One region of the Candidatus Enterococcus palustris genome, then DNA from elsewhere that is predicted to be linked to it. Evidence: riboswitches for the same ligand, from Rfam matches in the RefSeq annotation. Region 1 holds a riboswitch; each other region holds the start of a gene.
The links. A riboswitch is a leader RNA that binds a small molecule or an ion and turns the genes downstream of it on or off. The one in region 1 is predicted to bind magnesium.
Positions count from the first base shown of each region.

Region 2: it holds a riboswitch for magnesium, as region 1 does, so the genes downstream of both, mgtA (magnesium-translocating P-type ATPase) here and A5821_RS01760 (MgtC/SapB family protein) in region 1, are expected to answer to the same signal.
Region 3: it holds a riboswitch for magnesium, as region 1 does, so the genes downstream of both, A5821_RS05130 (LCP family protein) here and A5821_RS01760 (MgtC/SapB family protein) in region 1, are expected to answer to the same signal.
Region 4: it holds a riboswitch for magnesium, as region 1 does, so the genes downstream of both, A5821_RS16170 (LCP family protein) here and A5821_RS01760 (MgtC/SapB family protein) in region 1, are expected to answer to the same signal.

Region 1 covers NZ_CP147244.1:382,807-390,495, reverse strand. Annotated here, with positions in the region: gene A5821_RS01780 (GHKL domain-containing protein) at 32-1,348, opposite strand; gene A5821_RS01775 (LytR/AlgR family response regulator transcription factor) at 1,397-2,128, opposite strand; gene mgtA (magnesium-translocating P-type ATPase) at 2,291-4,951, opposite strand; gene A5821_RS01765 (GNAT family N-acetyltransferase) at 5,188-5,685, opposite strand; gene A5821_RS01760 (MgtC/SapB family protein) at 5,718-6,353, opposite strand; M-box (ykoK) riboswitch at 6,706-6,876, opposite strand; gene A5821_RS01755 (hypothetical protein) at 7,019-7,483, opposite strand; gene dnaI (primosomal protein DnaI) at 7,631-7,689, opposite strand, start outside.
Region 2 covers NZ_CP147244.1:1,061,261-1,068,949, reverse strand. Annotated here, with positions in the region: M-box (ykoK) riboswitch at 558-728, shown strand; gene mgtA (magnesium-translocating P-type ATPase) at 845-3,508, shown strand; gene hemW (radical SAM family heme chaperone HemW) at 3,754-4,911, shown strand; gene hrcA (heat-inducible transcriptional repressor HrcA) at 5,100-6,143, shown strand; gene grpE (nucleotide exchange factor GrpE) at 6,250-6,747, shown strand; gene dnaK (molecular chaperone DnaK) at 6,810-7,689, shown strand, end outside.
Region 3 covers NZ_CP147244.1:1,080,235-1,087,923, forward strand. Annotated here, with positions in the region: gene rnpM (RNase P modulator RnpM) at 1-190, opposite strand, end outside; gene nusA (transcription termination factor NusA) at 209-1,390, opposite strand; gene rimP (ribosome maturation factor RimP) at 1,514-1,987, opposite strand; gene rnhC (ribonuclease HIII) at 2,309-3,238, shown strand; gene budA (acetolactate decarboxylase) at 3,282-3,995, opposite strand; gene alsS (acetolactate synthase AlsS) at 4,009-5,673, opposite strand; M-box (ykoK) riboswitch at 6,092-6,261, shown strand; gene A5821_RS05130 (LCP family protein) at 6,552-7,478, shown strand; gene A5821_RS05135 (FtsW/RodA/SpoVE family cell cycle protein) at 7,475-7,689, shown strand, end outside.
Region 4 covers NZ_CP147244.1:3,464,523-3,472,211, reverse strand. Annotated here, with positions in the region: gene A5821_RS16180 (helix-turn-helix domain-containing protein) at 1-807, opposite strand, end outside; gene A5821_RS16175 (FAD-dependent oxidoreductase) at 797-2,131, opposite strand; gene A5821_RS16170 (LCP family protein) at 2,290-3,204, opposite strand; M-box (ykoK) riboswitch at 3,336-3,504, opposite strand; gene A5821_RS16165 (DUF4303 domain-containing protein) at 3,772-4,269, shown strand; gene A5821_RS16160 (DUF4809 family protein) at 4,349-4,741, opposite strand; gene A5821_RS16155 (YusW family protein) at 5,003-5,833, shown strand; gene A5821_RS16150 (DUF916 and DUF3324 domain-containing protein) at 5,902-6,951, opposite strand; gene A5821_RS16145 (WxL domain-containing protein) at 7,037-7,639, opposite strand; gene A5821_RS16140 (adhesive domain-containing protein) at 7,675-7,689, opposite strand, start outside.

The DNA of each region.
Region 1 (7,689 bases):
GCGGTTCTTTTTCATTCATAAGCGGTTTAAACTAGCTTTTTTTACTTTTCAAAATTTGGATAAAATAAGGTTGTTCTATGATAGTTTCTAGCATTAAATTAGCTGAATGATTTACGATTTGCTCTAATGAAAATAAACCATAACCTCTTAAATTCTCTTTGTCTTCTTTTGTTGATTCTGCTTTTTTGAACAATTTATCTGCTGCCATTATATTTTTAGAGCAACTATTTTTTACAACAAACAATTGATTATCAGCCACTTCAAAAAAAGCAATAATCAGTATTTTTTCATTTGATTGGACAGCTTCTTCAATGGCATTATCAATCACAATGGATATCCCTCTAATAAAATCAACCAAGTCTATATATATTTCTGTTATTGCTCCTGGTATATCCACAGTAACGTTCAAATTACGCTGACAAGCATCAATAACTTTCACACTTAAAAGACTTTTGATTTCAACTATTTTTATATTGGTTAATTTAGTGAGTTCAAGTTCTTTATTAGAAATTAGTTGTGAAGTAGGTTTAATCACTTCATTATAGACTTGCTTAATTTGTTCCAAATCCTTAGAACGAATACTTTCATCTAAAGAAAGAAGTAAATTCAGATAATCATGGCGAAAAGTGCCCAATTCCTCATGAAGAATTTCCAACTTCTCTGTATATTGCTTCATCTCATAATATTCCGATTCTTTTTGTTTCGCTAAGTACCTCTTTTGGGTAAGTTTAAAGCTATAATAAAAGAAAAAAAGAGCTAATCCAAACGCTAAAAACAACAATGGATATGCAATTGATTCAAACTGCCAAAAATACTGTTGGAAAAAAAAGGACTGCGGATTAAATGCTGTAAAAAGAAAAAAATTACAAATCAAAATGAATAGGATGCTTAAATAAAGCATCGGACTTTCAACTAAATAAGCATATACTTGGCTAATTTTTTTTCGTAGAATCATCAATAAACCAAACATAAGCAATACGACGACTAAAGGAAGTACAATAAAAGTTGACAAATAAAGAGGAATTGCTGAATAAATCACAAACCAACTGAGAATTTTATTCAACTCACTTTGTAAAAAAGTAATCAAAAAAACAGTTAATCCTGAAAAATAAAGATTTTCTACTATTGATAACTTATGCTGCTTTTGACTTAAACCTAAGTAAAATAATATTAGAAAAATAGTTAAAACAGAATAAACGTTGTAACCACTACTGTTAAAAAATCCCGTAACAATCGTTAATACAGCATTCATGAGGAAAAGTTTGAGCCAGGTCACTTTACTATTTATCAGCTCCAAATAAAATATAAAATAAACGAATCCAATTACTAAACTTGTACTTACAGTCATTATCCCCATCTTTATTTACCAACCGTCCCTAATTTTTTCTAACCATTTTTACCTAGCTCTCCATCGATCCATCACTGCTTTTAAAAGCCGCCTTGATACTGGGATGTTCATACCATTTGACAATATCAACTCACGCTCATTAGAATTTATTTCACAAATTTTATCCAAATTGACAACATACGATTGATGACAACGAACAAATTGACTCTTTTGGTGCTCAACTTCTTTTAATTCTCCATAAAAACGTAGCGATCGGTTTTCTGTATAAAGCGCTAGGCGGTGTGCCTCAGTGGTCATTGCATAATAAAAATCTGAAATTGGCACTTTGATTGTTGAATGACTATTATCAACGATTAAATAATCCTCAACCACCTGTTTTTGATTCAACTGCTGGTATTTAACCAGACATTTTTCAACATCTGATTTCAACATTCTGGGCTCTGTCATTTTGTCCAAAAAAGTCAGAGCAGACACCATATATTGATAAGATATCGGAGCAAATTCTGAATGTGTTGTTATAAACACAATTAAACCTGTATCGTCAATGGCGCGAATTCTCTTAGCAACCTCAAACCCATGATATTTTGACCGCTTAATTTCAATGTCTAGAAAATAAAGGTTTTGCGTTATTGATTTTGACATCTGTTCTATAATCCGTTCCCCTTTATTGGTAACATAAATATCCTCATAATTGATACTCTTTTCCTGACAAATTTCTTCTACTAGTCTTTTTAACGCTTGTGCTTGGATAACATCATCTTCCAAAATAAAAATACTCATCTTTTTTCAATCCTCGATTAATCGTCATTATACTTAATTATACAAGCTTTTATATAAAAATGCAGGTCAATATCGATAAATAAAAACAAAGACAAAAATCCCATAAAGAATTTCTATCTCTGCTTTTTTAGATAAACTCTAATTATATATGACCTCTGTATTTTACAATAATTCACCAAAGCGTCTCACATAGAATTTTTTAACAATCATTACTAAAATCAAGTAACTAACTATGGTTAGACCTAACCAAGCAAAATAGTTTAATGGCAATTCAGCTAAGCCTAAACTTTGACCAAATCCCGTAAATGGTAAAATCGTTCCAACGGCAATTCCTAATGAAGTAATCGTTGTTAAAATAAATGATGCTCGACTTTGTAAAAATGGCATTTTTGGCGTCCGCAATGTATGGATCACCAAAGTTTGCGACCAAAGGGATTCTACAAACCATCCTGCGTGGAAAATCGCAATAAAGGTTGCTTGCTGTGCTGGTGCTAAGTCATGATAATTGCCGCCAACCAATTGAGGACAGATAACAAAATACATTAATAGATATGTCGTAATATCAAAGACTGAGCTAGTAGGTCCTAACCATGTCATGAACGAACCAATTTTTGAAGCATCCCACTTCTTAGGTTGCTCCAAGTATTCATCATCAACATGATCCCATGGTATCGACATACAAGAAATATCGTAAATCAAATTCAAAAACAGCAATTGTAGAGGTAGCATCGGTAAAAAAGGTAAAAAGATACTAGCAACAACAACTGAAAACATATTACCGAAATTAGAGCTCGCTGTCATTTTGACATATTTCATGATATTCCCAAATGTCGTTCTACCTGCTAACAAGCCTCGTTCCAGAACCATCAAGTCTTTTTCTAGCAAGATGACATCCGCCGATTCCTTTGCAATATCGACAGCCGTATCGACAGAAATGCCTACATCCGCTTCTTTCATAGCAGGCGCATCATTGATTCCATCCCCCATAAAACCAACCGTATGCCCTGCTTCTCTTAATACCTGAACAATTCTTGTTTTTTGTTGTGGGGTCAATTTAACAAAAATGTTATATTTTTCAGCAATCGTTTTTAATTCAAAATCGTTCATTCGTGTAATTTCATTTCCAGTGATTAACTCTTCATTGGCTAACCCCACTTGTTTACACACTGATTTTGTCACTAACGCATTGTCGCCAGTCAATACTTTAACACCGACACCATGATTTTTTAGCGCTTCTAAAGCCGCTTTCGTTGTTTCTTTTGGCGGATCAAGGAAGGCAAGGTAGCCAATCAAAACCATTTCATTTTCATCAGAAACAGAGAATTCATCAACCGTCGCAGGATTTGTTTTTTGAGAAACTGCTAATACACGTAGTCCATCTTCATTTAACTCTTCAACTGTTTTTAAAATTTCACTTTTAAGCTCTTCTGTTAACGGTGTGACTGTGCCTTGATAATCAACATAGCCTGAAATTTCTAGCATTTCTTCTACAGCGCCTTTAGTGATCATTTGCGTTTTTCCAGAAGTATCTTCGATTACAACACTCATCCGACGACGTTTAAAATCAAAGGGAATTTCGTCTACTTTACGATACTCAGAAGGATCAATCGACAGTTCTGATTTTGCTGCATCAATGATGGCAACATCCATTAAATTTTTAAGTCCTGTTTGATAATAACTATTGAAAAAAGCATGACGTAATACACGACTATCTTCTTTCCCATCACAGTCTAAATGATATTCTAGGATAATTTTGTCTTGGGTAAGTGTCCCTGTCTTATCAGTACATAAAATATCGATCGCACCGAAATTTTGAATCGCATTTAAATTCTTTATGATAGTTCCTTTTTTCGCCATACTTGAAGCACCTTTTACAAGATTGGTCGTGACGATCATTGGCAACATTTCCGGCGTTAAACCAACTGCAACTGATAAACCAAAAAGAAAGGCTTCAAACCAATCACCTTTTGTTAAGCCATTGATCAAAAATACTGCAGGTGCCATCACTAACATAAACCGAATCAATAACCATGACGTTTTGCTAATCCCCACTTCAAAATTTGTTTGAGGATTTTTGTCAGAAACATCTTGCGCTACTTTACCGAAAAGCGTACCATCTCCTACTGAGACTACGATTCCTTCCGCGCTACCACTAATGACATTGCTGCCCATAAATACGATATTTTCATACTCTGTTTCAACACTGTTTACCTTTAATTTATAGTCTGCTCTTTTTTCTACTGGATAACTCTCACCTGTCATGGCAGATTGAGAAACAAATAAATCTTTGGTTTTCGTTAGTCGTATATCCGCCGGAATCATATCCCCAGCAGATAATTTTACGATATCACCGCAAACAATTTCTTCTATCGGAAGCTCAACTGTCTTCTTTCTACGAACAACAGTTGCAGTCACCTTTACCAAATTATTCAATTTTTCTGCCGCTTGATTTGATTTAACCGATTGAATCAAGGTCATTGTTCCACTGATCAAGACCATTGCTAAAATGATCAAAACACCGACAAGATCACGATCAGCAGGTGCTGCAATCACATAATCAGTAATAAATGAAATGATCGCTAATGTAAGTAATACAATCGTAAAAGGGGTAAAGTACGCTTTGATCACTTCAAGAAACAATGGTGTTTTCTTTCCATGTGTAATAATATTTTCCCCATATTCTTCTCTAGATAAAACAGCTTGTTGATGGGTGAGGCCTCCTTTTGAAGACTTGAAATACGTTATGATATTTTCTATTGAGTTTCTTGCAAAATACTCATAAGATTGATTACTCTGTTTAGTTTCTAATACTCTTTTCTCCATTTGCTTCTCCTTCTTTCTAAAGCTCTGATCAATAAAATAATGAACAACTGGCAATAAACAACCACTAATTCAATTTTACTGATTTTGTATTTTTTTTAAGGAACGGACTAATGGAAAAAGAGGTGTTGTCATCGGAGGAAACTACTTAACTCTACTAGAAACAAATAGACAATAGTATCCTCATGTTTTTAACAACAGGTTTCTTTTTGCATAAGTCCTTGATCATCTGACTACTGTCATCCATTTGTTTCCATCTCCTTTAGCGTTATATGTTTGATAATTTCAAGTGTTCCAATTCTTTTTTTAGTGTAAATTCTTTTTTTAAATTTTTTCAAAGTCACTTGTCCATCTGAATAGGCATACCCCACACTTTGATAGCCAAAATGATCATAAAAACCCCAAGCTTGCTTACGACCAGTTAAAACTACAGTTTGAAAAGCCATAAGTTCTGCAATTTTTTCAGCAAATTGAAGTAATTTTTTTCCAATGCCGAATCCTTGATAGTCTTCGTTGATGGCCACTTGTTTGATTTGTGCTATTGTTTGGCTCTTTTTTGAAAGAAGTAAGGTTCCTACAACAATCCCATCGATCATCGCTGCTACATGGGTATCCTTTTCTTCATTTAAAGGTAGATCCTTGATCCATTCTTTACCAGCACTTGTTTTTAGCAACTTGTTTCTTAAGTCTATTCCTGCCCAATATTCTTCACTGTTCCAATTTACGATTTTCACCATCACTGTTTTACCATGTTGATTCCTCCGTTCTTTTAATTGTTTAGTTGATTGATTTCAATAACTTCTGAAAACTGAGATAATTCTGAAGTGATCGCATTTACCGCAAGTGTCCCATTTCTTGTCGCTTCGATTTCCAAAAATAGTCGTACTTTTTTCCCTGCTAGATCTGTACATGAAAACTTAGTGAAGGTTAAACAATATTTATCTAACAACTGAATAATCTCTGTTCTAAGCATGACCTCACTAGTATTGCTTGCAATAACAGAAAGATAATGGATCGAATCTGTTTGTTCCTCTTCTTTTTGCACGGTATAGTCATCTATTTTGAAAGATAAATTTCTTAGCAAAATATTGACTAGCATTAGAGCAACTGCACAAATAACTCCTTCAATCACAAATCCAGCTCCAATCATGCTGCCAACAGCTGCTGAACACCATAAGGTTGCTGCTGTATTGATACCAGTCACACTAAATCCTTCTCTTAAAATCACTCCTCCAGCAAGAAATCCAATTCCACTGACTACTTGGGCTGCTATTCGAGTCGGACTACTATCGTCTTGGATCAAAGTAGACAGTGAAACAAATTGGCAAGCACCAAATGTGACTAAGGTCATCGTTCTCATCCCAGCTAATTTTTTTCGCCATTGCCTTTCTGCACCGATGATCATTCCTGCAAAAATACTTGCGATAATATTGATTAAAAATTCATAGGTTTGCCCCTTTCTTAGATTTGAGGTTAGGTGGGAACTTTTTTCGAGACGAAAACTACTTCTCTTTCGCCGTTCTCTAAGTACTGTTCATCATCTGCTCTGGACTTTAATTCTTTAAGTTCTAACTCTTAGACAGTGATGAGATCGAATCGAGGTGGGGTGATTCAGTATTAAGGTTACTTCTCTCTCTTCGTTCGCCAAGTACTGTTCATCATCTACTCTGTCCTTTGGCCAGTCGTAGTGATTCACAGCAAAAAACCTTCCGCCAAAACTCAGCGGAAGGTCATAAATAAGCGCACAAAAAAAAGCCTGCATGATCTAGTCGTTGAGTTTTGGCACTATACAACGTAAAAAGCAGAGCTTTTAGCTACCTTATGAAAAGCCTTGTAATCGACAATCCCTGTTCTACCCATTGGCATCTCTCGATGTTTTTGGGCAGTAGCCTGTGTTTGTATAGGAGCCTCACCTAACAAATCTATTTAGTTGTCTTACAGGTGACACTATACCATCGTTATAAAACAAATGTCAACATTTTTTTATTTATTTCAAAAAAATATTTCTAATTTAAGAATAAAAAACAAACTACCGACGTTACAAAAAGAACGTCGGTCAACTTATACTTATTACATTTTCTCAACTTTGATGACTGCATTTCCAGCTACTTGAGGTGGGATCGACATCGTCATTGCAGGTAATCCAACTAATGTAAATTGAATTTTATCTCCTTTTTTCAACTCATTGCTTGTGATTCCATCCGCGAATTGATCTTTTGATACATTCAGAATAACACCATCATTTTTCATCATACCAATAATTTTTTCAGGATCTTCGATTGCCTCAACTTCCTTTAAAACTAAACGGGTCGAGTGGTCTACAGTTTCATTTTCTTTTGCGTCCTCACCTAAAACTGCTGTAAATATTGATTTTGCTTGTTCATTGTCATTTGATGTTTCATCCGTAGCTTTATTTTGCTTACTACTCATAGCTGTTTCTTCACTTCCCTTTGGCGAATTTTGCTTATTTTTTGCACATGCACCTAAAGAAACCAACGTTAAAATTGTTAGTATTGTTAGTACTCTTTTCTTCATAAGGATCTCCTCCAATACTGATACTTTATTATAAGATATGCTACTACTTTCAGTCCATTACCACCCTCCCCTTAAAAAAAGAAAAAAAGCAGGGAGGAAACTCTAAGAGTCACATCCCTGCCTTATATCAGCGGGCGCAAAAGCACCTCAACCATTTCTACGATCATTACCTGACATCGTTATCTCTTGCGCTAAATAACGAATAC
Region 2 (7,689 bases), 680 kb from region 1:
ATAGTCATTTTTTTTTTAAAATATACAAAAAATTAATAGTATTTTTTTATTTTGAAATAATGACTGTTTTCTATAAAGGAAAAGAGCCCTTTTAATTGGTAATAGCCGACCAATTAAAAGGACTTTTATCAGTATTAGCTTACTGATAGGGAATAGTGAACTATTAGTGAATAGGTTGTTTCTTAGTTTAGTATAATTTTTTTTGGCCAATAGAGCCATTCTGTTTTATTTATAGTGCTATTACTTTTTATGAAATTTGAACAATGAACTTTGGAAATATAAATCCCACTACGGGGGAAAGCCGAAGTGGGATCCATCAGAGCTTACTTTGTAAAAAGGAGTATGGATGTTACATAAACGAACTTGGGAGATTCGTTTATACAAATATAGTAAATAAAATGAACTGAATAAACTATTTCTTTTTTGTCATAGAAGTATTCTTTTTTATAAATGATTTAAAAAGGAAGATGGCGAAAAAACTACATTCAAAAAAAGTTATACAGGTATCGTTTTTTTTGTCTATAAATGTAAGGCATAATTCATTAGAATAACAGTGTAATTCTTCTTGTTAGGCGAGGCTCCTATACAAACACAGGCTACTGCCCAAAAATGTCGAGAGACGCCAATGGGTAGAACAGGAACTGTCGAATTAAGGCTTTTCTTAAGGTAGCTAAAAGCTTGGGCTTTTTACGTTGTATAGTGCCAAAACTCAACGATTATGGAGACTCACGGCAAAGCGGGCTGAGTTTTCAGTGCGCTTTTTTGTGTGGAAAGGATGTGGTGACGGTGCCAGAAGATAGTTCGATAAGCCAGAGATCAACTAAAAGAAAAGAGGATAATCTAGATGCAAAAAGAAATGAAGAACATGATCCATGAAAAAGCTTATCAAAAGATAGCGAATTTATCTATCGATAAAGTTTTAGAAAGCTTTTCCTCTTCTTGGGATGGCTTGAAAGCACGAGAAGTTCAACACTCGAAAGAAAAATTCGGTATAAATAAAATTACAGATAATAAAAAAAAGTCCTTTATTTATACTGTGATAAAATCCTATGTCACACCATTTACTGTTGTATTGATGATACTAGCAACTATCTCGTTTTTCACTGAATATGTGTATGCTGAACCAAGTGAGAAAGACATTACTGGGGTTTTGATTATGGTGGTCATGGTTTTGTTAAGCGGCACTATGACTTTAGTTCAATCAGTGAAATCAAGTAATGCAGTCAGTAAATTACAAAATATGATTCAGATCACAGCGACTGTTACCAGAGAAAATAAAGAAATGGAAATACCTGTGGACGAAGTTGTTTGTGGTGACTTAGTTAATCTTGCAGCAGGAGACATGATTCCAGCAGATTTGCGGTTGATTCATGCGAAGGACTTATTCGTTTCACAATCAGCGATGACAGGAGAAAGTTTTCCAGTTGAAAAAAAAGTCAAAAATGTTACTTCTACAAATAATAATAACCAAACAGATTTTGATAATTTATTGTTTTTAGGCAGCAATGTCGTTAGCGGCAGTGGTGTTGGTGTAGCTGTTCGGGTTGGGGATAATACACTGTTTGGAAAAATTGCACAAGATGTTGCAGATGATGAGAAAAAAACAAGCTTTGAATTAGGTGTAAACAAAACGACATGGTTATTGATTCGTTTTATGATGGTGATTACGCCAGCAGTATTTTTGATCAATGGAATCACAAAAGGCGATTGGGGTGAAGCCTTAATGTTTGCTATTGCAACGGCTGTAGGGCTTACACCAGAAATGCTGCCAATGATCGTTACGACTAATTTGGTCAAAGGTTCTAGGGATATGGCAAAAGAAGGAACGATCATGAAAAACGTCAACGCGATTCAAAATTTTGGTGCCATGGATATTTTATGTACGGATAAAACTGGCACCCTGACACAAGACAAGGTCATTTTAGAATATCATTACAATACCTCATGCCAAGAAGATCGGGAAGTATTGCGTTCTGCTTTTTTAAATAGTTATTTCCAAACTGGTCTGCGTAATTTAATCGATAAGGCAATTATTGAAGCGTCATCGAAAGAGTTATCTATCGATGAAGAAGATTATTTTAAGATTGATGAAATTCCTTTCGACTTTAATCGCAGAAGAATGAGTGTTGTTATTAAAAATAGAAGATCGAATCAAAGCTTTTTGATTACTAAAGGAGCAGTTGAAGAAATGCTGCAAGCATGCTCTCATATCAATCAGGCTGGAGACGTTGTTCCGATCACACCAAAAATAAAAAAACAAGTATTAAAAACAGTGAAGGAATTAAATGAAGATGGTCTAAGAGTCTTAGCGATCGCAGATAAAAAAGTCAACAATCAATTAGATGACTATTCTGTTGCAGATGAACAGGAACTGATTTTACAAGGGTATCTCGCTTTTCTAGATCCTCCCAAAGAAACGGCGGCTGCTGCTATTCAAGCATTAAAAAGTAACGGAGTTTCTGTAAAAATTCTAACAGGTGATAATGAATTAGTAACACGTTCAGTTTGTAAAGAAGTTGGTCTGGGGACTGAAAAAATGATCGATGGTTCAGCAATTTCTAAATTATCTGAATCAGAACTAGAACAGATGGTCAATAAATATACTATTTTTACAAAAGTAACACCTGATCAAAAAACAAAAATTGTTAAAGCGTTGAAGAAAAATGAACAAACAGTTGGCTTCATGGGGGACGGAATCAATGACGCAGGAGCTATGAAAGTCTCTGATGTTGGAATTTCTGTAGATACGGCAGTTGATATTGCAAAAGAATCGGCTGATGTGATTTTGCTGCAAAAAGACTTAATGGTTTTAGAACAGGGAATTATTTCTGGACGCAAAGTCTTTAGTAATACAATGAAGTATATCAAAATGACAGCAAGTTCAAATTTTGGGAATGTATTTTCTGTTATTCCTGCGAGTATTTTTTTACCATTTTTACCAGTTGCGCCGATTCAATCACTATTTTTGAATTTGATTTACGATACATCTTGCATGTCCGTTCCGTGGGATAACGTGGATAAAGAGTATGTCGAAAAGCCTAAGAAGTGGGAAGCCAAATCAATTGGTTCATTCATGAAATGGTTTGGACCGACAAGTTCTGTTTTTGATATCGTTACTTATCTATTTATGTATTTTATTATTTGTCCAACTATCTTAGGCGGTGGATTTTTCTCATTAGCAGCCGATCAGAAACTCTTATTTATCGCTATTTTCCATGCAGGTTGGTTTATTGAGTCTCTATGGTCACAAATGTTGGTACTTCATATATTGAGAACGCCAAAAATACCTTTCCTTCAAAGTAGAGCTTCAGGCATCTTGACGCTCGTCACTTCAGTTGGAATTTTAATTGGAACAATTTTGCCGTTTACGAATTTAGGAGCAAGCATTGGTTTTGCACCACTTCCAGGAAATTACTTTTTTTACTTGATTCCAACAATCATTGCGTATTTACTCTTAGTAACAGTGATCAAGAAAATATATATAAGAAAATATCAAGAATTACTCTAGTCAGAAAATACAGAGTTTTAACTGGGCTATTCTATCAAATATCAGACACTTTGATTTCGCGGGAGATATCAAAGTGTCTGTCTTTATTGTATAGTGTCATTACTTTTAAAAGGGGAGCGGAAGAATGAAAAAGCGGGAAATTATGAAGCAAATTAAAACATTTTATCATTGAGTGTGGTAAGATAAGAGACGTCTTCTATATGATGTAAAATAGCAAGACACTCTAAAGTGGAGGAAGAAATAAATTGAAAAACAATTCTAATAGCACCTCAGCATATATACATATTCCGTTTTGCGAACATATCTGTTACTACTGTGACTTCAATAAAGTTTTTTTAGAAGGACAACCTGTAGATGAATATATTCAAAGTCTTTTAAAAGAGATCCGATTAACGAAAGAGCACTATCCAAGCAATGATACCAAAACAATTTACATTGGAGGGGGAACACCTACATCGTTATCGGCGAATCAATTAGCAGTTTTATTAGAAGGTGTACGAAATTTACTCCCTTTTGATCCTAAAAATGAATTTACAGTGGAAGCTAACCCTGGAGATTTAACACAGGAAAAATTACATGTAATGAAAGAATATGGTGTGAACCGCTTGTCGATGGGCGTACAAACTTTTGATAATCAATTGTTGAAGAAAATTGGAAGAAAACATACAGCTGAAGATGTGTACGAAACGATGAAATTTTTGGAAAAAGAAAATTTTTCAAATGTAAGTATCGATTTGATCTATGCTTTGCCTGGACAAACACTAGAAGGATTCCGGGATACGTTGAAACGTGCGATCGAACTTGATTTACCTCACTATTCATTGTATTCACTAATTTTAGAAAATAAAACAATGTTTATGAATTGGGTTCGTCAAGGGCGCTTACAGTTACCAGATCAAGAAGTTGAAGCCCAAATGTTTGAAGAAACGATCATCGCGATGGAAAAAGGCGGCAGACACCAGTATGAAGTGAGTAACTTCGCATTAAAAGGTAAAGAAAGTCAGCATAATTTGATTTACTGGGATAATGAACACTATTATGGGTTTGGCGCTGGAGCAAGTGGCTATTTAGGACATACTCGCTATCGAAATCACGGACCAATTCAGCATTACCTAAAACCTTTACGTGATGATCAGTTACCAACTGTTGAAAAAGAGATACTAACATTGAATAATCAGATGGAAGAGCAACTTTTCTTAGGATTGCGCAAAAAAGATGGTGTCTCTAAAGCGCAATTTAAAGAAAAATTTGGTGTTACGTTAGAGCAAGTTTATAAAGAAAAGATCCCTAAATTGATTGAAAAGGGGTTATTATTGGAAAATGATACGTCTATTCAACTTTCCGAAAAAGGCTTATTTGTTGGAAATGATGTTTTCGAAGAGTTTCTAATCGACAAAGAATAAAAAAGAAAAAGTACAGAGCTGTTTTTGAATAAAAACCCTCTAGTGCTTTTTTTTTATCATCGTTTAGCACTCGATGATAAAGAGTGCTAAAAAAGTGTGTTTTTCTCTTGACAATTATACAAGATGTTGATATATTAATAATTGTATTAGCACTTAGATGCCATGAGTGCTAATGAAGGGTGGTAACTATGATAACGGAAAGACAAAAGAATATTTTGCGACTTATCATCCAGGGATACACAAATACAGGAACTCCTGTAGGATCAAAGAAATTGATGGAAGAAGGAATTAAATCAAGTTCTGCAACGATTCGTAATGATATGAAAGCTTTAGAAGAACATGGATTATTATTAAAGACACATTCTTCGTCTGGTAGAATTCCTTCAATGTATGGTTATCGTTATTACGTGGATCATTTACTAAGGCCGGCTGAAGTTGAACGTGATGAGTTAGAAACGATTCGTCGTTCTTTTGGCAAAGAATTTCATGAAATCAATGATATCATTGAACAATCGGCTGAGATCCTTTCAGATTTGACTAGCTATACAGCATTTTCGTTAGGACCAGAAGTGAAAGAACGGAAATTGACAGGTTTTCGTATCGTTCCTTTAAATGATCGCCAGATTATTGCTGTGATCGTTACAGATAAAGGCAATGTGGAAAGTCAGGTCTTTGCGATTCCGTCATCTGTATCTAGCCAAGATCTAGAGAAGATGACCCAAATCATCAATGATAAACTTGTAGGACAACCGCTATTGACTGTTTATCATCGATTAAGGACGGAAATTCCGATGATTTTACATCGTTATTTTCAAACGCCTGAAGGGATGATGAATTTATTCGATGCAATGTTAGGTCATGCTTTTGAAGAAAAAGTATTTGTCAGCGGGCGCATGAATGTTTTAGATTTCGGGATGAAACAAGATATCGATCAATTAAAATCTGTCTATTCTTTTATGCAAAATACAGATGCACTTACACATTTGTTGACGACAGATGAAAAGACAGATACTCAAATAGCGATTCGGATCGGCTCGGAAATAGGCAACGATTTGCTGGATAATATGAGTATGATCACTGCAACGTATGAAGTATCCGGTCACGGTAAAGGAACGATTGCTTTATTAGGTCCGACTAGTATGCCGTATTCAAAAATGTTTGGTTTAGTGGATGTTTTTCGCCATGAACTAGCTACAAAGCTTGGTGCTTATTATCGTTTTCTTGATGAATAAGCTAAAAGTTTAAATATAGAATTCTATTAATTCTACGGAAATGAGAAGGGAAGTTGCCAGAGTGAGTAATAAAGAAGAAACAAATGAAGAATTACAGGAAGAACGCATGGAAGCTATCGATGATTCAGGAGTTTCAGAAGTAGAAGCTGAAATGACAGAATTAGAAAATGCTCAAGCTGAACTATCAGAAATGGAAGATAAATTCCTAAGAGCTCGAGCTGAAATTGCCAATATGAGCAACCGTTTTAAAAATGAACGTGAATTGCTTGTTCGTTACCGATCGCAAGACTTAGGTAAAAAATTATTGCCTTCGCTTGATAATTTAGAACGTGCGATGGCAATCGAAGTCGATGATGAGCAAGGCGCAAGCTTGAAAAAAGGTATTTCGATGGTTCTTGAAAGTGTACAAGCTGCACTGAAAGAAGAAGGTATTGAAGAAATTCCAACAATGGGAGAAGTATTCGATCCTAATTTACATCAAGCAGTCCAAACGATTCCAGCAAGTGATGAAACACCTGCAGATACAATCGTTGAAGTCCTACAAAAAGGATATAAATTACATGACCGCGTTTTACGAGCAAGCATGGTTGTTGTTGCACAATAACAAGGAATGTTTGCATAATATAAATTGAAAAAATTAAAATAGAAGATAGGAGATCATTAATTATGAGTAAAATTATTGGTATTGACTTAGGAACTACAAACTCAGCAGTTGCAGTATTAGAAGGCGGAGAAGCAAAAATCATTGCAAACCCAGAAGGTAACCGTACAACACCTTCAGTAGTATCATTTAAAAATGGCGAAATCCAAGTTGGTGAAGTGGCTAAACGTCAAGCAGTGACAAACCCACATACAATTGCATCAATCAAACGTCATATGGGCGAAGCTGGCTACAAAGTTGAAGCTGATGGCAAATCTTATACACCTCAAGAAATTTCTGCGATGATTTTACAATACTTAAAAGGCTTTGCAGAAGAATATTTAGGTGAAAAAGTGGATAAAGCTGTTATTACAGTTCCAGCTTACTTCAACGATGCGCAACGTCAAGCAACAAAAGACGCTGGTAAAATCGCTGGTTTAGAAGTAGAACGTATTGTTAACGAACCAACAGCTGCGGCATTAGCTTACGGTTTAGATAAAACAGATAAAGACGAAAAAGTCTTAGTATTTGACCTTGGTGGTGGTACATTTGACGTATCGATCCTTGAATTAGGTGATGGTGTGTTCGACGTATTATCAACTGCCGGTGATAACGAACTAGGTGGAGATGACTTTGATAATAAAATCATCGACTACATGGTAGCAGAATTCAAAAAAGAAAACGGTGTTGATTTATCTAAAGATAAAATGGCTGTTCAACGTTTGAAAGATGCTGCTGAAAAAGCGAAAAAAGATTTATCAGGTGTTACATCAACTCAAATCAGCTTACCGTTTATCACAGCAGGAGACGCTGGTCCATTGCACTTAGAAATGAACTTAACTCGTGCTAAATTTGATGAATTAACAAGTGACTTAGTAGAACGTACAAAAACACCTGTACGTCAAG
Region 3 (7,689 bases), 700 kb from region 1:
TATGTTTGTCCCATGCTTCTTGGACTTCTTTGGGCTCAAGTGAAACATATGCACCTCGTCCTGGCATTTTACCAGTCGGATCGATTGCCACTTCGCCTTCTTTTGAGCGTGTGATTCGCACTAATTCTTTTTTGGGTTTCATTTCACCTGAAACAACAGATTTACGCATCGGGATTTTTCTTTTTTTCATTGTATTCCCTCCAGATCGTTAGACTTGTTCTTCGTCTTCTGCAGTTTTTTCTTCAAACTCGACGTTTTCGTAATCATCAGCAGTCATATCAGATGCTACGATTGCTTCATCATGTGCTTCTTCTTCGGGTGTTTCTTGGTTTTCTGCAAGTTCTGCGTAATAAGTTTCCATTTCAGACTCTGGTTTGATATCGATTTTAAAGCCAGTCAATTTAGCCGCTAAACGAGCATTTTGACCTCTTTTACCGATAGCAAGTGATAACTGATAATCTGGAACAACTACAGTACAAGCTTTATTGTTATTCGGATCGAAAATAACATCCACGACTTGAGCTGGATTCAATGCGTTACTGATGAAAACAGCAGGATCTTCACTCCACTCAACAATATCCATATTCTCGCCTTTTAATTCATTCACGATTGCTTGAACTCGTTGACCTTTTGGTCCTACACACGTTCCGACAGGATCGATGTTAGGGTCAGTTGAACGAACTGAAACTTTTGAACGATCTCCAGCTTCACGAGCGATGCTGACAATCTCTACTATTCCATCATACACTTCTGGAATTTCTTGTTCAAACAATCGCTTCAGTAAATCTGGATGACTACGGCTTACGAATACTTGCGGACCTTTAGAAGTATTTTCAACTCTTGAAACATATACTTTGATACGATCATGAGGTTGATAAAACTCATTTGGCATTTGGTCTTGCTTAGAAAGGACAGCTTCGATCTTTCCTAAGTTTACATAAATATAACGACGGTCTTGTCTTTCAACGATCCCTTGCATGATGTCATTTTCATACGCGCTAAATTCGTTATAGATAATATTTCTTTCTGCTTCACGAACACGCTGTAAAATAACTTGTTTAGCCGTTTGTGCTGCAATGCGACCGAAATCTTTTGGCGTTACTTCAAAACGAATTTTATCGCCCATCTCGTATGCTTTATTAACTTCCATCGCTTCTTTTAATGACACTTCTAATTGTGAATCAAATACTTCTTCTGTTACTTCTTTAACGGCATAAACATGGATATTGCCTTTTTTACCGTCAAATTCTACTTCAACATTTTGGGCTTGCCCATAATGTCTTTTATATGCGGAAACTAATGCTGCTTCCAGTGCATCAATCACAATCTCTTTAGAAATACCTTTTTCAGCTTCTAATGCATCAAGTGCATTTAACATTTCTTTGCTCATTTTTTTATCATTTCCTCCTACTGTCTAAATGAAAGGTGAACGGAGCTGATCGACTTTTATATGCCGATTCTTGCATCTCGTGATAAGTCAAAACTAAAACGTTCTGCTTGATAGTTTACTTAATTAAAACTGAATTGCTAAACGAGCTTTTGCAATGTTTTTTCTTTCGAATGTATAGTCTTTGACTCTTGTTTTGATTTTGACTGTCAAGGTCAACTGATCTTTATCAAGTGTTTTTAAAATACCTTCAAATTGTTTTTCACCATCGATCGTTTGATAAAGTGAAATATGAATGTATTCTCCAACTGCTTTTTCATAGTCGCTTTCTTTCTTCAACGGACGTTCTGCTCCCGGAGAGGATACTTCCAGAAAGTAAGCTTGAGGAATCGGATCGGGATCCATAGCGTCAAGCTTTTCATCTAGCTGCTCACTAACAAATGCACAGTCTAAGATATCGATACCGCCTTCTTTATCAATAAAGACACGGAGAAACCAGTCTCTTCCTTCCTTGACAAACTCTACTTCTACAAGTTCAAAATTTTGTTTTTCTAAGATTGGTGTGACTAACTCGGTAACAGTTTCCACAACACTACTCAAAATTTTCGCCTCCTTCGAGATTTATGTAACGCACTAGTTTTTAGAAACGACGCTCCATGCAGTTAAATCATAGAAAAGCAAGACAAATCAACGTTTCATCTTGCTTTCCTCTTAAGTTACCCCATTAAAAAGAGTGAGCAGAAATCCGCTCACTCAAACTAGTATCATTACTTATAATGTATTCTACCATAGTTTTTCTGAAAACTCAAATTTGCTTTCTCACAACGCTATTCCCCTCAACTGATTCTCACAAGAAATCATACTTCACTTTTCCATTCTTTTGTTTTACTATAGATAAGAAGATTCGAAAGGAGCACCACCATGTCTCAAATACAAGTAATCAAAGTGACCAAAGAGAATATAAAAAAAATGAAGTCCTTTTACGAGAGAAATCTTTTGAATAGGAACGTACCTTATTCTGAATTCGTTGCGAAAGTTGGCAATATAACGATCACGGCCTACACTTCTGGTAAAGTCATGTTTCAGGGGCCTGATGCGCAAAACGCTGCTGCTAAATGGGGAAACCCGACCCAGAGCAAAGGAACAAACTCTACCACTTCAAAGAAGGCGAACACACTTCCAGCTAATTTCAGCCAACTTTCTGTCTTAGGCAGCGATGAAGTCGGCAATGGTAGTTATTTCGGTCCAGTGACAGTTTGCGCAGCCTATGTTGATAAAACAATGGTCACAAAATTGAAAGCTCTTGGTGTAAGAGATTCGAAGGAACTTACCGATCCTCAAATCATAGAACTTTCAAAAGTCATCAAAGAATTGATTCCATATAGATTACTAATTGTTGAACCAGAAAAATACAATCAGATTCAACCTAAGTACAATGCTGTTCATATGAAAGTCGCACTTCATAATCAAGCAATCCATTTACTATTAAATGAGATCGCACCAATCAAACCCGAAGCGATTTTAATCGATCAGTTTACACCTGAAGCAAACTACAGAAAATATGTACGAAGTGAGCAAAATCAGGTCAGTGAAAAGTTGTACTTTATCACGAAAGGTGAACAATACCACGTAGCAGTTGCTGCAGCTTCAATTATTAGTCGCGCGGCCTTTTTGGAAGAATTAGATAAAGAGTCTAAAGAATTAGGCATGAAGGTCCCTTCTGGGGCTGGAACTGTTTCCGATAAAATTGCTGCTAAAGTTTTAGCTAAAGGTGGAATGGAATTATTAAGTAAATACGTAAAACTTCATTTTGCAAATACGGAAAAAGCAAAAAAAATAGCCGCTAAATAGAAACACGCCTAAGACAAATTGAGATACTGTCTTAGGCGTTTTGCTATTCTGCTTCTTGAATTTCTTTGTCTAGATCAGCGTAGTCAATCGCTGTGTGAATAAACGTTTCATCATTTTTAGGAAAATGCTGCAACAAGGAATCCATTGGTTCAATTTCAACTATCCCAGACTCCAACTCAAAATCCATTAAATGTCCACCAAAAGTCTGCTCATCATCAATAAAATGTAAATGAAAATCTGCCGCTGCAACACCTTGAAATAATTCAGGTGTAAAAAAGCCCACAACAGTTCCTGCCAAATCTTCTTTAATAAATTCAGGTTGTTCTTTGGACACTTCAACTAAACGTTTATAAGGTTTTTCTTGCTTAGGCATCGCGCGAATATGGACTTTTTTGAACTGACCATGAATTTTGATTGCATGAAAAAGATTTTCACTCTTCAAATGCTCACGGACCAATCTATTGATATCAAAATTAGATACAATCTTGTTCACCGAAAAAGTAATGACCGGTTTAAAAGTAGTCACGGCAGCATATGGCGTTTCCTGTTGCTCATCTATCACAATCAGCGCGCCATCTTCTCTGCCTTGATAGGCTTTCCCATTTAAAATAATCAATTCGCCATCTAGACCAGATAATGTGCCAATGCCAAAATCACCTCTTTTCAAAATATTAGCAATTGTTTCAGTACCATCCATCAAGCCTGCCATTAAAGCTCCCAATGTCCCGTGCTGATATAAGACTGCTTCTTTTGTCATTATTCTCACCCTTCTAATAAAACTGATCTGGCAAAATTGTTTCACCAAGTTTTTCATTGTCTTGATAATCAATTGGAATATCAATAACTACCGGACCTTCCGTTTTGATTCCAGTTAAAATAGCTGCCCTCAACTCTTCTACATTCTTGACTCTTACCCCTGTTGCACCAAATGCTTCAGCGTATTTCACAAAATCAACCGGTCCAAAATCAACACCAGAAACTCTATGATATTTTAGCTGTTCTTGAAATTCGACCATGTTGTAACGTCCATCATTCCAAATCAAATGAATGATATTCAACTTTTTACGCACAGCTGTTTCAAGATCTTGAGCTGAAAACAAGAATCCACCATCACCAGAAACTGATACTATTTGTGTATTTGGACGAACCAGTGCCGCTGAAACAGCCCAAGGCAGCGCCACCCCTAGTGTTTGCATACCATTGCTAAAAAGTAAATGTCGTGGTTGATAACTTCTAAAATGACGCGCCATCCAAATATAGTGGCTGCCCACGTCAACAGTGACCGTCATTTCATCAGTGACAATACTTTGCAGTGTTTCAATGACCTCCAAAGGGTGCAGCAAACCATTGTCTACTCGTTCTTTCACATCATCCCGTTCCACTAATCGTTCATGTAATGTATTTAAATAATCGATCGCTTTCTCTGATACTATTTTAGCTTCAATACTAGGCAAAAGCACTGTTAATGTTTCTGCAATATCCCCAATCAACTCTCGTTCGGGCTGGAAGTATTGGTCGATTTCAGCTGGAGTATCATCGATCACGATGATTTTTGCCTCTCCTTCAGCATTCCAATTTCTAGCCTCATACTCAATTGGATCATATCCCACAGCAATGACTAAGTCACTACGTTTTAACAACATGTCACCTGGTTGGTTACGGAATAATCCGATTCGTCCAAAGAAATGGTCCTCTAATTCTCTAGAAATCACGCCCGCTGCTTGAAACGTTTCAACAACTGGGATTTTGGTCTTCTCAACGATTGCACGGATCGCTTTAGCTTCTTTATCTGTAGAGGCTCTCATCCCAATAAGCAATACAGGCAACTCTGCTGCTTGAATTAATTTTGAAAGATATTGAATATCCTCTGATGAAGCTGAACCAATTTTTGGATCACTCAAAGGTTTGATGCCTACGGATTTTACTGCGCCATCGACAACATCTTGAGGAATACTGATAAAACTAGCTCCTTTTTTCGAAGACTTTGCCAATCGGTAAGCATTTGCTAGAACTTCCGAAATAGTCTCTGGATCTTGAATTTCCGCACTGTACTTAGTGATCGGTTCAAATAAAGCAGCATTATTCATACTTTGATGCGTTAATTTTAGTAAATCTCTACGTTTCACTTGACCGCCTATTGCCAATACCGGATCACCTTCTGCCGTAGCCGTAACTAATCCAGTTGCTAAATTACTTGCACCTGGACCGCTTGTCGCAACTACTACTCCTGGATTTCCAGTCAATCGTCCCACAGCTGCCGCCATAAAGGCAGCATTTTGCTCATGACGCGTTACTATCAATTCAGGTCCATCATCGACTAAAGCATCAAACAAACCGTCAATTTTTGCTCCTGGAATCCCAAATACATAATCGACATGATGATTTTTTAAACTTTCTACAATCACTTCAGCACCATTTCTACTTTTTTCCACCATCTGTTACACTACCTTTCAAATAATGTTACATAATTTCAAAACCACTTATACAAAAGGGTGAATATTAAAAAAAATACAAAATCGTCCATCACAATAGTACAGTTAATCAACCTGTATCACTTCGTTATTATAGCATGCGATCTTTTATTTGTTTAATGATTTGTTTGCTAAAATAAAACTGTAATCAATTTTTTATATTCCTTGTTTACTTATTCTCCATATCAATATAAGTTTAAGAAAAAATAAAGAAAATATTTAGGCTAAACGTATAAATCGACGAGTTTTCCAACGCTTGTTTCCCTACTAGTTCAACGATCGATCAAAAATCGTTACTCTATCCAGGACTAGACTTATTATGAAAAACTTAATACTTATCTAGTTGACTTTACTAGTGATATTCACTATATTTAGAGCGATCTGAATAACTTGTTAGGTGAGGCTCCTATGGAAACACAGGCTACTGCTCAAAAATGTCGAAAGACAGTAATGGGTAGGACAGGAATTGTCGAATTAAGGCTTTTCACAAAGTAGCTAAAAGCTCTGCTTTTTACGTTTCATAGTGCTAAAACTCAACGATGAGAATGATGAAAAGCCCTATTTGTGCTGAAATCAATCCCCCTTCGCTGAGTTATTCTAAGCGGAGGTTTTTTGTTTTGATAAATAATGTTGACAGAATTCTTAATTTTTTGGAGGTGGATCTACAAATCGAAGAAGAAAATGTCTCTTCATAATGATATGGTATAGAGATTCTTCTTTTATTTCGAATTTACTGTGATTCATTATTTTTAGTAAATAGACTTTTTATCCCCCATCTAAATCAATTCCTAAAGCCAAACTTTATTTGATGATCAATTAAAATGATTAGCGAGGAATAAAAAATGAAAACAGGAATGAAATTTTTAATTTGTATGATTCTTTTTGTTCTCTTGATTTTTACAGGAATCGGGAGTTACACGGCAATCAATTTTCATAACGGGAAAAAAATAGCTCAATCTCAAGTGAACAAGAGCAAAAATACTAATTTTTCTGGTGATCAACAGACAAATATGAAAGAAATCACAATTATGTTAATTGGTGATGATGGTCGTGAAGATGATGAAGATGGCGGACGCGCAGATACTTTGATGGTCGCCCACTATAATAGTGAAACTAAACAACCCAAATTAGTCTCAATCATGAGAGATTCTTATGTATCAATACCTGGTCATGGATTAGAAAAAATCAATGCAGCTTATGCATATGGTGGAGCAGAATTAACTAGAAAAGTCCTCAATGACTCTTTTGGATTACCAATCAATTATTATATTTCAGCTGATTTTAATAATTTTATTCGATTGATCAATGAGCTTTATCCAAAAGGGATTGAGATTGATGCGGAAAAAGATATCAATTTAGACAATGTCGACATCAAAAAAGGCAAACAAACTATGGATGGCAATACATTGTTACAGTATGCTCGTTTTAGAATGGACGAAGAAGGTGACTTTGGTCGTGTAAGAAGACAACAACAGGTCATGGACGCCCTGGCAAAACAATCTAAAGATGCCGTTTCCTTCTTACAACTTCCAAAAATTGCTGGTGAAGCTGTCGGTTACTTAGATACAAATATTCCTACTGACCTTCTAGTAGACTTGGCAAAAGATTTTCTAACAGGGAACGTAAAAAGTCTTGAAACATTATCTGTACCAGTTAAAGGGAGCTGGTCATTTAACGATTACACTGATGCAGGCAGTGTATTAGAAATAGACGAGAAACAAAACCAAGAAGCCATTCATAGCTTCTTGAGTGATGGAGCTGCAAAATGAAACAAATGAAAAGATTCTCAAAGATGCATTATTTAGACTTTTATATTCTGATCCCTTATTTTATCTTATGCGTCATTGGCATTCTAATGGTCTATAGTTCAAGTTCTTATCAACTATTAGATAGTGATCTTGGAACTTCTAGTAAAGCAATTAAGCAAACCATGTATTTTCTTTTTAGTATCGTTTGTATGAGTTTTGTTTATCGAATTAA
Region 4 (7,689 bases), 690 kb from region 1:
CATACTTGTTAAAAAGATAAAATGCAGTAAACTTTCTTCTTCATCGATTTCAAGAGGATATCGACTAAAGAACCGTAAAACAAAAGAACGAACTGTTTGAAAAAAAGGATCTTGTTCATATACTTGACTTTTGCTGTATAATTCTTTAAATGTTTTTGGCTGTACTACGATTCTTTTCTTACTGATCGTCAACCACAAACTGATTTTTAATTTACTATGCTCTTCAAAAGTAAGAGACAACGCTTTTTCTAGTGCTTCGATGATCCTCAGATTTTGAACGGTCAATGTTTTTTCCTGATGGACTTCATAAGGTGTCAAAAACCAATAAATTTGAAAATAAAAATAACGAATCTGCAACTCTTCCCCTTTTAATTGACCATTGCGGATTTTAAGATCGAATTCTTTGAGCAACAAATTTAACTCTTTGATTTTTCTGAATAAAGAAGACTCGCTGATCATAAATTTAGTCGTCAACTGAGCAATCGTAAATTCACGATAATGAAATAAATAATCAATCAACTGAAACTTGATCGATGCTCGAACATAATCTTCTATAACCTTACTAATAGAAAACTGATCTGACATATGGATCGCCACCCATTGCCCGTCATAAAACAGTGAGCAGTCTTTTTCGTATGGTTTCAAATAATAGCCTAGCTCTTTTAAATCACTTTCAAAAGAAGCTTTTGATACTCCTGAATAATCCAATAACTCAGTATCCTTGATCCGGCCACCAGCTAAGATCACCTTCTTTAAAATCCCAATTTCTCTTGCTTCTTTTTTATCTAATAAGGCTTCAATCTTCATCCGCTTCACTCCACAAACCTTCAAAACCTAGCTGGTTCGTGATATCTATCACGTTGGAATAATAAGGATGATATAAAAAATCTTTTTGATAAAAAGCTTCTAAGGTTTGCCCCGTTTGGATTCCAAGTGCCAATGTATTGATTTTCTCCAAGATATCCGCTTTTGAAACCAATTGCGCACCTAATAATTTATGACTTTCTTTTTCATAAATAATTTTACCGAAAATTGTTTCACTACCAGAAAATAAAGAGCTTTTTTGCTGAACATGAGCAACCGAAATAGGCTGGTCATGAAATAATCCTTCTGCTTCCGTCAATCCTGTACTCGCTATATAATAGTCCACAAGTTTTGTCCCGATCGTCCGAATTGAGCCGACAAATGGCGTAGTTGCTTCTACAAGATTTTGAGCAACAACTAGTCCCGTTCTTACGGCATTGTTCACTAATGGGATGTAAAATGTTTCCTTAGACAAACTGTACGGCACTTGAATACAATCACCGATCGCAAAAATATCTGCTTGGGACGTTTGCAAATACTCATTCACAAAAACGGTCTGGTCCGTGTGTGTTCTGATGTGTTCATCTAAATAAGCTAAGTCAGGGCGAACATTCATCGCAAAAATAGCACTATCACATACTAATTCAGATTTTTTTGTTTCGATCAAAAGACCTTCGTCCGTATCCGTGACTTTTTCTACGGTTTCATCAAAATGAAACATCACACCACGAGCGGCCATTTCAGCTTGTACCGGCTGAATCATTTCTTCATCGAAATACTTAAAGAGCAAATAATCCATCCGCTCAAACAGATGCACTTCTTTGCCTTTTTTTAGCAACGTATCTGCTGCTTCTCCGCCAATTTGACCACCGCCGATCAGTGCTACTTTATTACTATTTTCTAAGTGGTTGATCGCATCCAACACCCCAGGTAAAAATTTATATTTTAAAACCTTTTCTGAATCACTACCAAGAATTTTCTGCGACCATTGACTTGAACCTGTTGCTAAAATCAATTTATCAAATGACATAAAAAAGTCTTCATCCTGTTTTTCATATTTGATGATATGCTGTTTTGAGTCCATGCCAACTACTTTTGCACTCATCAGCAAAGTAATCTCGTTGTCGATTAATTGTTGTTCCGAAATAAACTGAGCCGTTTCGATCGGGTCGATCCTCTCATTAAAATAAAGATTGATACCGCCTGGTAAGTAGCCGATGGTTTGTTGTTTCTCGATTAAATGGATTTCAGCTGTGGGATATTTTTTTCTGATCGCTAAAGCAGCTGATACTCCAGCAAATGAAGCACCAATGATTACGACTTTCACAGTAAAACCTTCTTTCTAAGTAAACCGTTTTCCTAAAGAATAGCATACCCCTACTCTTAACGCATAGAAATAAGCTGATATATTTCATAGACAAAAAAAGATCTGTCTGCTCAGTATAAAAAGAGCAGACAGATCACGTTCACTTGTATGATTCCATTTTACTTATCTTTCATAAAATCTTGAATTGCTTGAGCATTTTTTTGTTCATCAAGTTCGATCACGCTTCCTGATTCCGTATAATCATTAAAATTCCATGATCCTTCTACTGGAACTGAAAGTGATTTTAAGGGCTTCACTTTTCCAGAAAGAAAATCCTTCGCCAAATCGATCAATAAACTTGTTGGTACATTTGTATCGATTTTGCCGACCATTTTCCCAGCAACTTGAGGAAGTTCCCAGACTGGAATCAAATCTTTAGATTGCTCAACTAGCGCATCCATCACTTGCTGCTGGCGTCTGATTCGACCGAAATCGCCTTCTTCATCCATTCTAAAACGAGCATACTGCAATAAACTATTCCCATGCAAGGTTTGCTTTCCTTTCAGAATATCCACACCATCTAAGTTAATATCTTTTTCAGCATCGATTGTTACCCCTTTTGGATAAAGTTCATCAATGATGTCACTAAATTCTTTAAAGTCCATGACAACATAATAATTGATCGGTAAATCAAAGTTGGTTTTCAAGACATCTTTTGTCATTTGTGCGCCGCCATATGCATAGGCTGCATTTATTTTATCTTGCCCGCCATCAGGGAACGTTACATAGCTATCCCTCATGATTGAAATCAATTTAGGCTGTTTGGTTTTCCCGTCATAGTGAGCGACCATCAACGTATCTGAGCGTCCTTGGTCTTCATCATCATCTCTAGAGTCATTCCCAACGACCATGACCGTTAGTTCTTTGTCACTCGTTTGTTCATCACCCGTAAAATTTTGGTTCTTATTAGGAAGTTTTGATTCACTCTCCTCTTTGGCTGTTTGGAAGGAAATCGCCGCATAACAGCCTGCGCTTACAATCACCAGCAGAATTGATAACAGGGTAATAATCATTATTTTTACAGATTTTTTCATTGTTTATTCCTTTCTACAGCTCTATTCATTTCTTGGATAAAAGAAAAATCCCCGCACCAAGAAAACTCAGCGAAGGGATTAGATTACAAAGTTTAAATACATGGCATTCGCCACTTACTTATAACTTACCATGATCTTCTCTTCGTTGAGTTTTAGCACTATATAACGTAAAAAGCATTGCTTTTAGCTACTTTGGAAAACGCCTTAATTCGACGAATTCTGTCCTACCCGTGCCTGTCTTTCGACATTTCTGAGCAGTAGCCTATGTTTATATAGGAGCCTCACCTAACAAGTATTTAATTCATTTTAAACTATAAGCGTATCGTATCACAAAGTCAAATTAAATTTTATATAAGAGACTCACTTTTACAACTATGTTATTTAATTGAAAGTACATTACATCTAAAGCTACATTAGATACCCTACATAATAAACAAATATTCCAAACTAAAAAATCTTTACATTTTCTTAAATAATAGCTATTTTCTATCAAATCGTAACTTTCCATAGACAGACAAGGGTTTATCTGTTTCAATGTTTAAAGGACCTAACATTGGGAGGATAAATATGGAAAATTTTTTAGAGAAACAACAAGAATTCTTTTTCAGCTTTTTAACAGATAGTATCGATAATTTTCTATTAGATCATTCTGATGATACCTTTTATGTATTTGCTTTAGACTGCACTATTTATGAAGAAGGTGAAATCAACCTTTACTTTAATACCGTAGACCTTTGGCAAGAAACAACCGATTATTATACAAGTAAAGGTCATACTTCATCACAGTTAGAAGAAATGAAATATAATGCTCGTGACTGGGATGAAAATCAACGTTTTGCCACTCTTCATCTATTTGACGATTGGGTGGAAGACGAACAAGATATTGAAACAGTTCTCGACTGGCTTTGTCAGCAAATAGTGCTCTTAACAGATAGTGAATCATTCGAGCGTATTCCTAAAACAGAAGATTTCAAGGTATTGGTTTACGATCATGATGAAAATCCATCTGACTCACAAGAAAGATTTGAAAAAATCGGAATGTCTGAACTTTTTCAAATAGAATAATAAAAAAGCCTAACTTTTGGGTCTCACAACAGATTGCAAAAGCAGGCTTTTCTATTTTCTTGAAGTTTGTCTTCACCAGCTAAAAAGAAAATGCTAACTCTTCCAAATTAAAAAGTGTTACCAGAATTTCATTTACTTTCTCTGCTAATTTTTTCTCATCTCTGATCTGATCATTTGTTTCGATCTTTGTTGCCTCATTTGAATAAGTCAGAAAATCATATTCTTCTTTAAGTGTGATTTGATAATCAGCTTTTTTATATAATGTATAATCATCAATCTCATCCATTTGATATTCGCGTTTGTAACCATTTTTTAACACAATCGCAGTTAGCAACGTGTTGACCGTCAAAGCTTCTAAGAGAACTGTTTCTTCATCTAATTTCAATGTATAATTTTCATCTTCAATAATGCCGCAAGCATTACAGCCTCCATCTAATAAGTTGACCGTTCTAGTGATTATCGCTCTTTTCATCTGTACAACTCCTTCCTTCTATTTCTAAACACATTATATCAAAAGCAAAACGCTAATGAGACACTATTTTTCCTAAAAAAAATCATTACACACAAATAAGGCTTTTTTTAAATAAAATAAATAGTAAATGACGATAATAACAAATATATTTTAAACATTATGAGAAATTACTCATATATATTTACTTTATATTTACTTTAGATAATAATATAGACAAGCTACTGTTCATAAAACAGTAGCAAAAAAGAGGAGGTATTTTTTATGAAATTTTTTAAAGGTATGATGGTTGCAGGTTTAGCAATCAGTTTATGTTCTGCTAGTTTAGCAACAGTATCAAGCTCAGCAGATGCAGCAACAGTGGTGGAGTCAAATTACAATAAGACAGTTACTTTATTCAATAAAGCGGACATCTTAGCGTACACAGGTTTATCATTAACTAGTTCAAATGTATCATCTGTTTATAATGAATTAGTTAAAGCAAGTACATGGGAAGCTGCAGGTTATAGTTCATCACAAGCAGCTGTGATTGCAAGAGATTTTGGTAGAAACTATTACAAATCAGTAAACCTGTTGCAAAAAATGACTTATCAAAATGATTTACATCTTAAAGTTATTTTAATCACTAAAGGCTATGTAAAAGCAGAGTTCGGTTTACAATCATACTATGTTCCAGAAGCGCCAGTTACTCCAGAAAAACCTGAAGAACCTGAAGTTCCTGAAACTCCTGAAGTACCAGAAACGCCTGTTACTCCTGAAAAACCAGAAACACCTGCTGAACAATCTGATTTGAAAAAATTAGAAATTCAAATTAAGTATACTACTGGACAACAAATTCAATTACAATATCAAGTGAATTCTAACGGCACGATCAAAGCTCAATACCAAGATAAATCAAACAAAGTTCAACTACAAGGTAGTGCAGCTGAAGAAAAAATCGAAGGAATCATCGCTGGCTTAGACTTGAAAAATGGTAGTGAAAAAGAAATTACTTCACACATTTTAAACAAATTGGGTCGTGGTTCAAGCTACAAACAATTCCAGTATCAAGCTCAATTTAACGACAATAAACAAGTTAAATTTAAACTTAAATAAGCAATAGAATAATCAATCATCAAAATTAAAAGACCTCTTTTCTATGTTGTAGAAAAGAGGTCTTTTAGTCACTTAATCTGTTTCTTTTTCCGCCACAAAATGTATGACTGAATCAATACTAGTACAACCAATAAAATAATTAGTAAAATCAACCAAAACGGTACTTTACTTTCCACCTTAGGTCCCTTGTTTTCTTCATTGATCTGTTTTGCCTGTTCTCTTGTAATCTCAAACTCATTTTCAAATGTCCATTTTTTACCATCTTGCATAATCTGAGTATTACTAATATATTTTCCAGCTGCTAGTTGTCTTTTGATTGGTACTGGGAAATCCATTACAGAATCAGGTGCCATTTCTAGCCCTTCTTTTTCTAATTTGATCAAAGGAGCTTTATCTCCTTTTTTTTGGATAGTAAATTTTAGATCCATTTTTTTTGAGATTGCTGCATTTTTATTCCGAATAGAATGGATCACAGATATTTTCTTACCTTGCTTTGATTTCGCTACCTTGACTGAATCCATTTCATAATCTGGTAAAATCGTGACATCCGTTTCATTCAGCACAACGCCAACAACATAATGAAATCTTTGTTGGATGGTCACATCTTTATTTTTTGTTTCAGCCTCAGATAGATTTTTGGTAAAACGTAATCCACCCACTATAACACCATCATATTTCTCTTTTGGTATCTTCAAATGAAAGCGAGCAATTTTCGTTTCATACGGCTGTAAAGAAATAGTTGTTTCTAGTACTTTAACCAAAGATTCAAAAGGATATTTCAAGGTTTTATCTTTGACTCCTTTTACCGTATAATCGATCATCCCTTCTTCTGTTGTCGTAGCATTTATTGCGTTGATCGACACTGAGATCGGCGTATCTTCTGGATTCACTAGCTTGACTTGTAATTCTTGTTCCTCTTGCGGCTGCATTTTTAAATCAAAATAAGATTTATTGAAATCGATTTGATTCTGGGGAATCACAGCTTGTACATAAAAACTATTTGTTTCATTACTCTTTTCCTGCGCTAAAATGGTCTTCGCATTGAATAAACCAAATAAAAAAATAAGTCCGACTGAAAATAATATCTTGATGCCCTTTAACCTATAGCAACTATACATATAAATCACACCCTTCAATTTAATCATAAAAAGAGAGCGGAACATACTAATGCTCATTCCACTCTCTTTAAATCACTGTTTGATGTTATGGTGCATCGGCTAATGTCCAGTCGATTGTAGAAGTGTGTTTTCCAAGAGTTGCCATTGCGGCTGGTACATCAAGTGTTACACCTTTACTTTGAGCGTCCGGCCAAGTAAAAGACCATGTCCCTGCCCCAGCACCTGCTGCGGCAGTTGCAAATGGTGACGCAGTTGAAGCGCCACTTGTTAATTTGATTGTATTAACAGGTGTTGGTGCATCAGCATCACTATTCGTTTCAGCTTGGGTATTTTTAAAATTCAAACTAGCATTTGGCAATGAAGCTGCAGCAGAACTATTTTTAAATCCATTCAACTTCCCACTAAGTTTCCAACCAGCATTTGTCCCTCTGGCATCTGAAACAACAACATTGATTGCTTCTGGATTTGTCGGAATGTACGATGCATCATTCACTGAAATCGTTTGTGACGCATAACTGATCGTAGAAACTGCTTCTAAGGTTAAAGCACCTGGGGTAAAAGTGACATCCAAATCAGTTGACTTATTAATATCAGCAGCTGATGCAGATTGTCCTAAAAATAATGTACCAAAAACAACTGATAATAATAAAACTTTTGAACTAGTAGTAACGCATCTTGAACTCTTCATTTTATACACCCTCTCTTTATTGGTGAAGCTTATATTTATTTGGCACCGAC